DNA from 2 places in the Lentibacillus sp. genome. Region 2 is predicted to be linked to the other one. Evidence: predicted binding sites of a transcription regulator. Region 2 holds the regulator's gene; the other holds the start of a gene.

Region 1 (5,412 bases), on a different contig from region 2:
CAAATGATGGATGTGGTTTTGCAGGCTATGGAACGTTTCATTATCAGCAACTTTTGAACCGCTGTAAAAATCGCCGTTCTTTTTAACACCTGCCGGGATGATCTGACTTCTCCCCGATTCCAGCGTCGTATCCATCATTTTGACAATTTGTTCATCCGACAGCAGCAGCCCCTGCATTTTGTACTTTTTAAACAGCTCTTTTTCGATTTCCTCATCGGACATTTTCATGCTGCCAGACACCATTGGATTATGAACGTGGAAGTAGAGGACGCCAGCCGGTGACGCTTTTACCCCAAGCCATTGTTCAGATTGGGAAAGTACAACATCCAGATACGTCAGCATCTGCAGGGCCAAACCATAATAAACCTCAAGCAGACTTAATCCTTTTTCGCTTGATTTGTAATCAATAATCCGCAAAAATAACCCTTCCGCACTTTCAGCCTTATCAACCCGGTCAATCCGTCCGCGCAGCATTAATTCAAATCCATTCGGGAGCGGCAGTGTTACCGGATTGAGTTTCTGGTTATCACCAAAACCAAGCTCAAGCCCTACCGGTGAAAAATCACTTTGGCGTGCCTGCTCACTTAAAATATAGGTTGCGCGTGTGATAACGTCCTGCAATTTTTGCTGGATATATTTATAGCGGTTTGAACTGTGCAAAATCTGATGCTGCAATACAGGTGCAAGTTTCTCGACAGCCTGCTGCGCATAACCGGCACCTTCCCTTTGGGTTAATTGCGAGAAATCCTTGCCTGAGTTCTGAATCCATTCGGTGATTTTTTTCAGTGCTTCATGAAAAAGCTGACCAATATCAGGTGCATCGAGTTTATATATTTTTCGTTCCTGCAGCTGCAGACTGTATTGGGCAAAATGCTGATATGAACAACGGTAATACGTTTCAAGCCGTGACACACTGGACTTCACCTGTTTTGGATACAGCCGTTCAGTTGTCTGCTGTGATAAGTTAACCGGCTGATTTTGGTAATACAGACTTTGCAAAATGGTATATGTCGTACTGTATTTGGGCTGATTTCGCATGTACCAATTCAAAACATGCCACCATACTTCTTTCACCGGGTACCCTTTGCGGCTGCGGGCAAGCTGGGCAGTCAGCGCTGATCTTGTTTTAATCGGTGTGGTGATAAACCGCTGGGCATCAGTCAGCTCTTCAGGGTCTTGGAGCAACAGATGATCACAGCAAGCAGGAAACAGATCCTCCACCCGCTTAACCAGCTGTGACGGCATTTTTGATTTACCCTCCTCATCACTGAGCGGATAGCTGATCCATAAATAATCTTGAGCCAAAGTGAATGCCAGATACATATAAAACCAGTCATCCAGCAGTTTCCGTTTACTGCTCTCCGCCAGTTCCATTCCCTGTTCTGCCAGAATGCTGCGCTCCTGCTCATTAATCAGCCCATCCTCTGCCTGGTTCATCGGCCATACGCCATCATTGACGCCAAGCAAAAATGAGCATTGCATGCCGCTGATCCGGGAACGGTCAATCGTGCCAACAATGACATGGTCAATACTTGGCGGAACGTGAGCGAATGTCAGTGACTCAAAACCCGCTTCGATTGCAGCACGGAACGTTTCCATCGTCATCGGCTCTTCACCGGCCATTTCAACCATTTCATCCAGCAGCTGAATGACAGCATTCCATACTTGTTCCTGTTCACGCGCTTTTTCAATTTGGCCTTCCGCGTCAAAGGTTTCCCGCATTTTTTCAAGCCGGCCGGGCACATCAAGCTGTTCCAGCAGCAAATAGATGATTTCACATCGTTTTCGTACCGTTTCAGCCTCGCGGATTTCCTTGTCAAATTCTTGTAAAGCAAGGACCACCTGATTCCGGTACGCATTAATCCGCTGCTGTGTCTTCCTTTCTGCATCCGTCTGGGCTGATTGGTCAAACCCAAGGAACCGCTGAAAGACCCATTCGTTATCAGCAAACCACTGTTGCCGGGACCGGACGCCATATTCAAGCACATAATTCTCCAGTTCATCGATCGCATCATCAGTCAGCGGATGGTTGGCATCACGGGACGGGATGAATCCTGTTTTTAACACTCGGAAAACAGCATCATAACGCCAATTCCCTTCGACGATATCCATAACCGAACGGATAAATTCAATCAGTGAGTGATTCAGCATGCTTCGTTTTTCATCGATAAAAACAGGTATATCATGGTCATCAAAAATCGTATCGATCAAATCATGATAGACATCGGTCTGACGAATAAAGACCGCTATATCTCTAAAACGATAATGCTCTTCCCTGACAAGACGGAGAATTTCCTGGGCGACTCCTTCGACTTCTGCACGCGGGTGAACCGCCTCGGCGATCTGGATAGGCACTTCATCGTCATATACAGGTGCAGGTCTGACATCAAAGTACTGTTCCAAATGAGCAAAATACGGGCGGTTCTGTAACCATCCATCATCCCGGTCCAATATGCCCGGTTCTTTTATGGGAATGTTATTCTCCTGTGCGATTGTCCGCAATGTTTGGTATGTCTCTTTTGTCTGATAAAACAAATCCAGTTCAGAAAGATTATCCTGGTCCGGGATATCAGCTGTTAATGCCACCGTCACCGAATTGCATTTTTTCATCAGGGCTTCGACAACAAGCAATTCCTTCGGTGAAAACCGGTGAAATCCGTCGATATAGATATCAGCATTCTCAAGCTGCGGCGCCGCCTGTATTTTATCGGCAAGCAGCTGCAGCTGATCCTCACTATCAATATATTTATCTTCCATTGCACGCGTCAGGTTTTCATAGATATAAGCCAGATCATTGAGCTTACCCGCCAGTGCAGCCTCACCAGGTTCTTTATGAACAAATTGCTGCATCTGTCTCATTTGCAAATCCAGCATTTCCGGTGTAATCCGGTAACGTTTGAACTCAGTAATCATGTTCTCAAGCTGTTCCAGAAAACCCTGTTTCTCCAAAGCCTTCTGAAATATATCCCATTCACTTTCTTTTTCGGCGATTATTTTACGGAGCATCATTTGGGTTCCGACCGAGCTGATGAACTGTTTGGTGCTGCCGCCGGTTTCCTGCATAACGCGCCATGCAAGCCGCGAAAAACTGACCACCTGGGCACGGATGCTTCCTTTGATAGCTTCATCCTGAAATAATGCGTATTCCTGCTGAAATGTCATTTGATCAGGCACAATATAAAAGATTGGCGACCCTTGTGGGTTGTCGGTTAATTGTTGCCGTATATCATTCAAAATCCGTTCACTTTTGCCGGTTCCGGCTCTGCCTAATAAAAATCGGACTCCCATACATTCCGCCCCCTGCAAATAATAGGCTGTTTTCTAAAAGATTGTTGATTATAACACAAAATCCATAAGCTGCGACGTAACTTAAGGTATAAGTTGGTGCGTCTTCTACCGCTCCGAAAATACACGCCGCTTTCCGCGGGCGGCTGGTGAGCCTCCTCAGGCTGACGCCCTGCGGGGTCTCACCTATGCCACTATAAAATAATAAAACCTATTTCTCATTTTAACAGAGAAACAGGTTTTAGACACTTTACAAACGTATGTTTTTCATTCCAGCAAACGGCCGGATAATAACGGCTGACGATCTATAAATGCCCGATTTGTTCAACTAACATTCAGTGGGAAAAGCGCCCACTGAATGAAGTTTCTACTTTTCCCCGAAACTTAATTGCATTTCTGAGAACGGCCAGTACTTGACATCCACTTTCCCGACAATTGTTTCGGCGTTAACAAACCCGATTTCACGGCTATCGAGACTTTCGCCGCGGTTATCTCCCATCACGAACAGTTTTCCTTCAGGCACTTCGGTTTTTCCAGTGACACCTTCCAGCGTGAAATCTTTCGTATATGGCTCTTTATCGCTCATTTTTCGAAATCGCTTCAGAAAAGGTTCTTCTATATATTCACCGTTAATATACAATTTATCATCCTTGTAAACAATCTCATCGCCGGGCAAACCGACGACCCGCTTGACATAATCATCCTGTTCATCCGCATGGAACACAACAATATCGAAGCGTTCTATATCTGTCAGGTTATAAACCACTTTATTGACCATCAATAGATTGCCGTCATACAACGTTGGTTCCATTGATTCGCCATTGACAATATAACTAGCAAACAAGTTAGACCGGAAAATAATGGCCAGAACCAATGCAAATAGTATGACCGGCATTATTTTACGAAAATATCTCTTATTCATTTCAGTTTCCTCCAGGGTATGACAAGTTTCTTGGCGACATTCCACTTATACTAGTCTACCCTGTTTATTCACTTTTTAACCTGTTCACGCTCGGAAATTTCCCTTATGATCGTCTTTCGTTGCAGACGCCTCTCAATATATTTCCCAAACAGCCAGAACAGGACAATACAAACTCCGACAACAATTGTTCTGACCGGCTTCTGTGCAAATTCAACGATGCTCGAACCGACAAAGGCAATCGAAAAAATCATGACCGTCTTACCCATGAGTACCGCCAGGATAAACTGCCGTATATTAATTTTTGACAGCGCCGATACAACGTTGATCACCGACGACGGGGAGAATGGAAAACACATTAATAGAAAGAGCGGACCGAAACCATGCCGCTCCACCCAAGTGGTCACTCGAACCACTTGCTTGTTCCGGCTTATTGCCCTGAATAACCGTTTGTCCCCAAGTTTTCGAATAAGTAAAAATACCATTATCGCACCGACGCATGCCCCTGCCCACGATAATATAAAACCTTTCCACAGACCATAAGCCGCTGCATTGGCCATTACGAACACAATCAGTGGCAAAAATGGGAGGAAGGCCTCAATAAATGGCAAAAGAATGCCCGGTAAAGGCCCCAGACTTTCGTATTCATTTAACAAATGCTGGAGATACTCGTCCAACTTGTCCTGCTCAAGCCAAATTCTCCAGTCCATAATGCTGACGTTTAACAAATACATGTATCTTTGTCCCCTTAATCTGAAGCGTCTTTTTCGTCTATTTTCCAGTATAACTGTTTTTGTTTTAATTTATCCGTCATTCGTAGATTCAGCAGCCATTACCGAAAATTTTACTTTGGTACGCCTTTTGACAAGGCTGTATATACCTCTTTCTCTCCATTTTACCTTATATAAAATTTTTTAGTGTATTTTTTGTTCATTTTATCATATAATAAAATGCAGAACTAATGTTCGGTTACGGAGGGGATGACATGCGCTATCTGAATGACGAAGAATTACAGCTTGCTTCACGCTTCCTGTTTCTTTCAATGGCGATGGTGGTTATTCAGCAGGATCTTTACAACATCCGGAACGGCACATTTAAAATAAAAGAACCTTATATAGACCTTTTGGAAAAAATGAATACCGAAGCCGCAAATGAACGCAGAAGGCTGCAAAAAGCGATGCAGGATCAAAAGATTCGGGTCGTTACAC
Region 2 (5,412 bases):
GACGGCTCAGTTGACTATCCCGGAGTCAGGCGAAAACTGTCTCCAAAAACGAAAGTAATTGGCGTTCAGCGTTCAAAAGGTTATGACGACAGACCGTCTTTTACAATCAGCGAAATTGAAGAAATGGTCCGCTTTGTCAAATCGATAAATGAACACGCGATTATATTCGTTGATAATTGCTATGGCGAGTTCGCTGAGGAACGCGAACCACTGCATGCAGGTGCAGATGTTATCGCAGGGTCGCTGATTAAAAACCCGGGAGGCGGACTTGTCCGTGCGGGCGGATATATTGCCGGGAAAGAATCGTATGTAGAACAATGTGCCAATCGCCTGACAGCACCAGGACTTGGAAAGGAAACTGGTGCAACATTTAACACCTTACAGGAGATGTTTCAGGGTCTTTTTATGGCACCGAACATTGTTGGGGAAGCTTTAAAAGGTGCTGTCTTGACGGCGAGATTTTTAGAATTGGCAGGCTTTCGGACAAGCCCGGGTTATGAAACGTTTCGTACAGATCTGATTCAGACGGTTACTTTTAACAATGCGGAGAACATGGTTGCATTTTGCCAAGCGATCCAGCAAAATTCACCGGTTAACGCCTTTGTTACCCCGTACCCGAGCGGAATGCCCGGTTATCAGGATGAGGTCATTATGGCGGCTGGTACGTTTATACAAGGTGCGAGTCTTGAATTGACTGCAGACGGCCCGATCAGGGAACCATATACAGCATTTGTGCAAGGGGGGTTAACATATGCTCATGTGAAAATTGCGCTTGAATCAGCAGTTAATCATTTAGTTGAGAAAGAATTAATATTTTTAACCGACTGAGAGCAGGTCTGAAAAATTTACGTTAGTGTTATAACTTTACATAGCGTTCCGATGTCTCTAATATAAAGGAATAAGGTTTATGGTGGTCGATTGATATGCTGTTAAAAATGACTTAGGAGGAAATTAAATGGCATCAGGCTTAACGAGAGCACAAATCATGAAACGAATCGAGGAAGAAAATGTCCGATTTATCCGGCTTCAATTTACCGACATGCTTGGAAATATCAAAAATGTTGAGATTCCGCTCAGTCAATTGGATAAAGCTTTGGACAATAAAATGATGTTCGATGGCTCATCCATAGAAGGGTTTGTCCGTATTGAGGAATCCGACATGTACCTGCATCCTGATCTGGATTCATTTGTGGTATTTCCATGGACCTCGGAAAAAGGGAAAGTGGCCCGGTTTATTTGTGATATATATAATCCTGATGGGACCCCATTTGCGGGATGCCCGCGTTACAATTTAAAACGAAAGCTTCAGAAAATGGAAGAGCTCGGTTTTGATGCGTTCAATATAGGTACAGAACCGGAATTCTTTCTGTTCAAACTGGATGAGAAGGGCCAGCCTTCATTGGAACTGAATGATCGCGGCGGCTATTTTGATCTGGCACCAACAGATCTGGGTGAAAACTGCCGGCGGGATATTGTTCTGGAACTGGAAGAAATGGGTTTTGAAATTGAAGCATCACATCACGAAGGTGCACCAGGTCAGCACGAAATTGATTTTAAGTATTCAGATGCTGTTAAACATGCCGATGATATTCAAACATTTAAATTGGTCGTCAGGACAATTGCAAGAAAACATAACCTGCATGCGACCTTTATGCCAAAACCGCTCTTCGGGGTCAATGGTTCCGGAATGCATGTCAATATGTCTTTATTCAGGAATGGCGAAAATGCGTTTTTTGATAAAGATGGGGAAATGCAATTAAGCGATGTTGCTTATCAGTTCACTGCCGGGGTAATTAAACATGCCACAAACTTCACAGCAGTTACGAATCCGACGGTTAATTCGTATAAACGACTGGTTCCAGGCTATGAGGCGCCATGTTATGTAGCGTGGTCCGGCACAAACAGGAGTCCGCTTGTCCGCATTCCGTACTCCCGCGGTTTAAGCACCCGTATTGAAGTGCGAAGTGTTGATCCTGCCGCCAATCCATATATGGCGATGTCAGTGTTGCTTGCAAGCGGACTGGATGGTGTTGAAAACAAATTAACACCGCCTGAATCAGTTGATCAGAACATATACGATATGGACAAAAAAGAGCGTGAAGCGAATGGTGTCAAGAGTTTGCCTGAAACACTTAAGGACGCTTTGTTGGAAATGCAGAAAGATGAGACGGTTGTTGAAGCACTGGGCGAACACTTATATGAACATTTCGTTGAAGCAAAAACGATTGAATGGGATATGTTCCGTACGACTGTTCATCCATGGGAGAGGGAGCAGTATTTGACAACCTATTAAAATTCCAAATGTTATTTACATTAAAAACAAGGCTTGGCATCATGTTGCTGTGATGGCCAAGCCTTGTTTTATTCTGCCTTAACGGGCAGGAAGACCCTCACTTCAATATTTCAAGGAAGCCAGGAAAGATAAGTGGGGGATTAGCTGCCCGTAAAGTCCGATTCCTTCAACTAACATGCAGTGGGGAAAAAAGTATCCCACTGAATGAATATTATATAGCTGCAATAACTGAATAAAACTACAGTAATAAAATATGGTCTATAAAGCAGTTAAGTTTTTATTACTGTTCTATTCAACATTACGATACAAACCGACTACTTTGCCCAAAATGGTCACATTTTGATAGATAAGCGGCTCCAACGTTGCGTTTTCAGGCTGGAGGCGAATGTGGTCTTTTTCTTTAAAGAATCGCTTTACAGTGGCTTCATCTTCATCGGTCATACCGACTACGATATCACCATTTTGTGCTGTAGTCTGCTGCTTAACGATGACCATATCCCCGTCCAATATACCTGCTTCAATCATGCTTTCTCCCTCAATAACGAGTACAAACAGATTCTCATCAGTACCTGTTACCGAACTTGGCAAAGGAACAAATTCTTCAATATTTTCCACGGCGGTAATTGGAATGCCAGCGGTTACCTTTCCGATAACAGGCGCATATCGCGGTTCTTCCCTTGGGATATTGCTTTCTTCTGAAAGATCTAAAACTTCAATTGCCCGTGGTTTTGTAGGGTCACGTCTGATAAACCCCTTACTTTCCAGCCGTGCCAAATGGCCGTGTACGGTTGAACTGGAAGCAAGCCCCACAGCCACTGCGATTTCCCGGACCGACGGCGGATAACCCTTTTCGCCCACTTGCTCTTTTATATAATCGAGAATGGCTTCCTGCCGCTTTGAAAGTTTCGTCATCAATTAAACACCTCGCACATATTATTTATTGAAGTAAGTATAGCATGTTCATCTCAGTGAAGCAAACATTCGTTCGAAAAAACTGTTGACAAGATCATTTGTTCGTATATAATAATAGGTAAAACCGAACAAAAGTTCTTGTCATTATAAAGGAAAGGATGGTTCGTATGTTTGAAAGAATAACGAAAACTGATATATTTTATTTAGTAGCTTTTACATCTGCATTAATATTTTTATATTTTTCGATGATCACAAGCGGATAACATATAAGTGGGTGTTCAAAAAGGAGGATAAAGAGGGCAGAAAGTTCGAGACGGCGCGGTTTCGAGCAGTGGAGCAATAAGCCAACGAAGAAATTCGATGTGTCATTTTTACCGGACTTTTGAACAACCTTTATAAGGGGATATTAAATTGAGAGCAATTATTTATTGCCGGGTCAGTACTGATAAAAAAATTCAGGAAACATCATTGCAAAGGCAGAAAGAAGAACTGATGAAGCTTGCCGGTGCCTATCATTTTACAGTCGCGGAATGTATTGAAGAACAGGCGAGCGGCTATGAAATAAGCCGGGAAGGCGTTTTTCGGATGCTGGATTATTTTTCTGACGAACGGGCGGACTGTTTGCTTATTCAGGATGAAACGAGGTTGGGGCGGGGGAATACCAAAATTGCTTTGTATCATCAACTCCGAAAATTGGATGTCAATATTTATACGTCTTTGTATGAAGGCGAACTGGAATTGTCTGAAGCAGATTCAATGCTGCTGCAGATTGTCAGTATTGTGGAGGAATATCAACGGAAGATTCATAATGCAAAAATTAAGCGGGGTATGAAGAAAGCCGTTGAGAATGGATTTGATCCGAGCAAGAATCTGTCAAACCGCAACAAGGCTCCGGGAAAAGAACGAAAAGAATTTCCGATTGAAGAAGTCGTCCGGTTGAGACAGCATGAGCTCACCTTCCGGGAAATTGCTGATACATTGAATGGATTGGGGCACTCTGTTTCAAAAGCGACTGTGCACCGCAGATATCAGGAATATCTCGACACTTGAATATGAATAAATTGACGTGTAGTATTAGAAGGCAGGAACAGTCATATTGTTCTTGCCTTTATTGATTTTCAGGAGGTTTCATCTATGATTTCAGAAGAAAAGCTTAATCGGATAAATCAATTAGCTAAAAAGTCAAAAGAAGAAGGCTTAACTGTTAAGGAACAGACTGAACAAAAGGAGCTCCGCGAAGAATATTTGCAGAATGTCCGAAAATCTTTCAAAAATCAGTTTAAGTCAATGACCGTAAAGGATCCTGAAGGCAGGGATGTCACGCCGAAAAAAGTGCGTGATTTACAAGATAAGAACAAAAAACATTAATCATGTTATGACTTGTTACAATAACAGTTTCATTATAGAATTAAAAAGGATACGAATCAATGTTAACAAGGGAAAGGGGTATCGTTTTGTCAGAAACAATCGAACAGCTATCCATTAACACAATCAGAACTTTGGCAATTGATGCAGTAGAAAACGCAAGCTCCGGTCATCCCGGTCTCCCAATGGGCGCTGCACCGATGGCGTATACATTATGGACGGATTTCATGACCCATAACCCTGGTAATTCCAAATGGTTTAACCGGGACCGCTTCGTTTTATCAGCAGGTCATGGATCGATGCTTTTATATGGACTGCTGCATTTATCAGGCTATGATGTCACCATTGATGATCTGAAGTCGTTCCGTCAGTGGGATTCCAGAACACCGGGCCATCCTGAAGTCCACCATACTGACGGGGTTGAGGCAACGACAGGCCCGCTTGGACAAGGCATTGCCATGTCAGTCGGTATGGCTATGGCAGAAGCACATCTTGCAGCAACCTATAATAAAGAGGATATATCCATTATTGACCATTACACGTATGCGCTTGTAAGTGATGGTGACCTTATGGAGGGCATCTCTCATGAGTCCGCATCACTGGCAGGTCATTTACAATTGGGCAAGCTGATTGCACTGTATGATTCAAATGACATTTCACTTGATGGCGAGCTGAACCGCGCATTTTCGGATAATACGGAGGAACGCTTCAAAGCATATGGCTGGCAGGTTATCCGGGTGGAAGACGGTAATGATTTGAGTGAAATCCGCAACGCTATCAAAGAAGCGAAAGCGAATACCGATCAGCCGACACTGATCGAAGTAAAAACCGTCATCGGCTAC

The links. Region 2 encodes LexA, which represses DNA repair genes until DNA is damaged. Its sites were predicted from a motif close to CGAACATATGTTCG; they were not measured.
Region 1: addB (helicase-exonuclease AddAB subunit AddB) is a predicted target of LexA. The motif match lies at 3,539-3,552, and genes of this name have one in related genera.

The regions. Positions count from the first base shown of each region.
Region 1 covers NZ_DATGTT010000060.1:32,421-37,832, forward strand. The annotation lists gene addB (helicase-exonuclease AddAB subunit AddB) at 1-3,288, opposite strand, end outside; gene lepB (signal peptidase I) at 3,653-4,207, opposite strand; gene VK097_RS10670 (TVP38/TMEM64 family protein) at 4,276-4,938, opposite strand; gene VK097_RS10675 (YhjD family protein) at 5,190-5,412, shown strand, end outside.
Region 2 covers NZ_DATGTT010000065.1:11,298-16,709, forward strand. The annotation lists gene VK097_RS11520 (methionine gamma-lyase family protein) at 1-828, shown strand, start outside; gene glnA (type I glutamate--ammonia ligase) at 956-2,293, shown strand; gene lexA (transcriptional repressor LexA) at 2,582-3,205, opposite strand; gene VK097_RS11535 (YneB family resolvase-like protein) at 3,617-4,255, shown strand; gene VK097_RS11540 (DUF896 domain-containing protein) at 4,340-4,573, shown strand; gene tkt (transketolase) at 4,660-5,412, shown strand, end outside.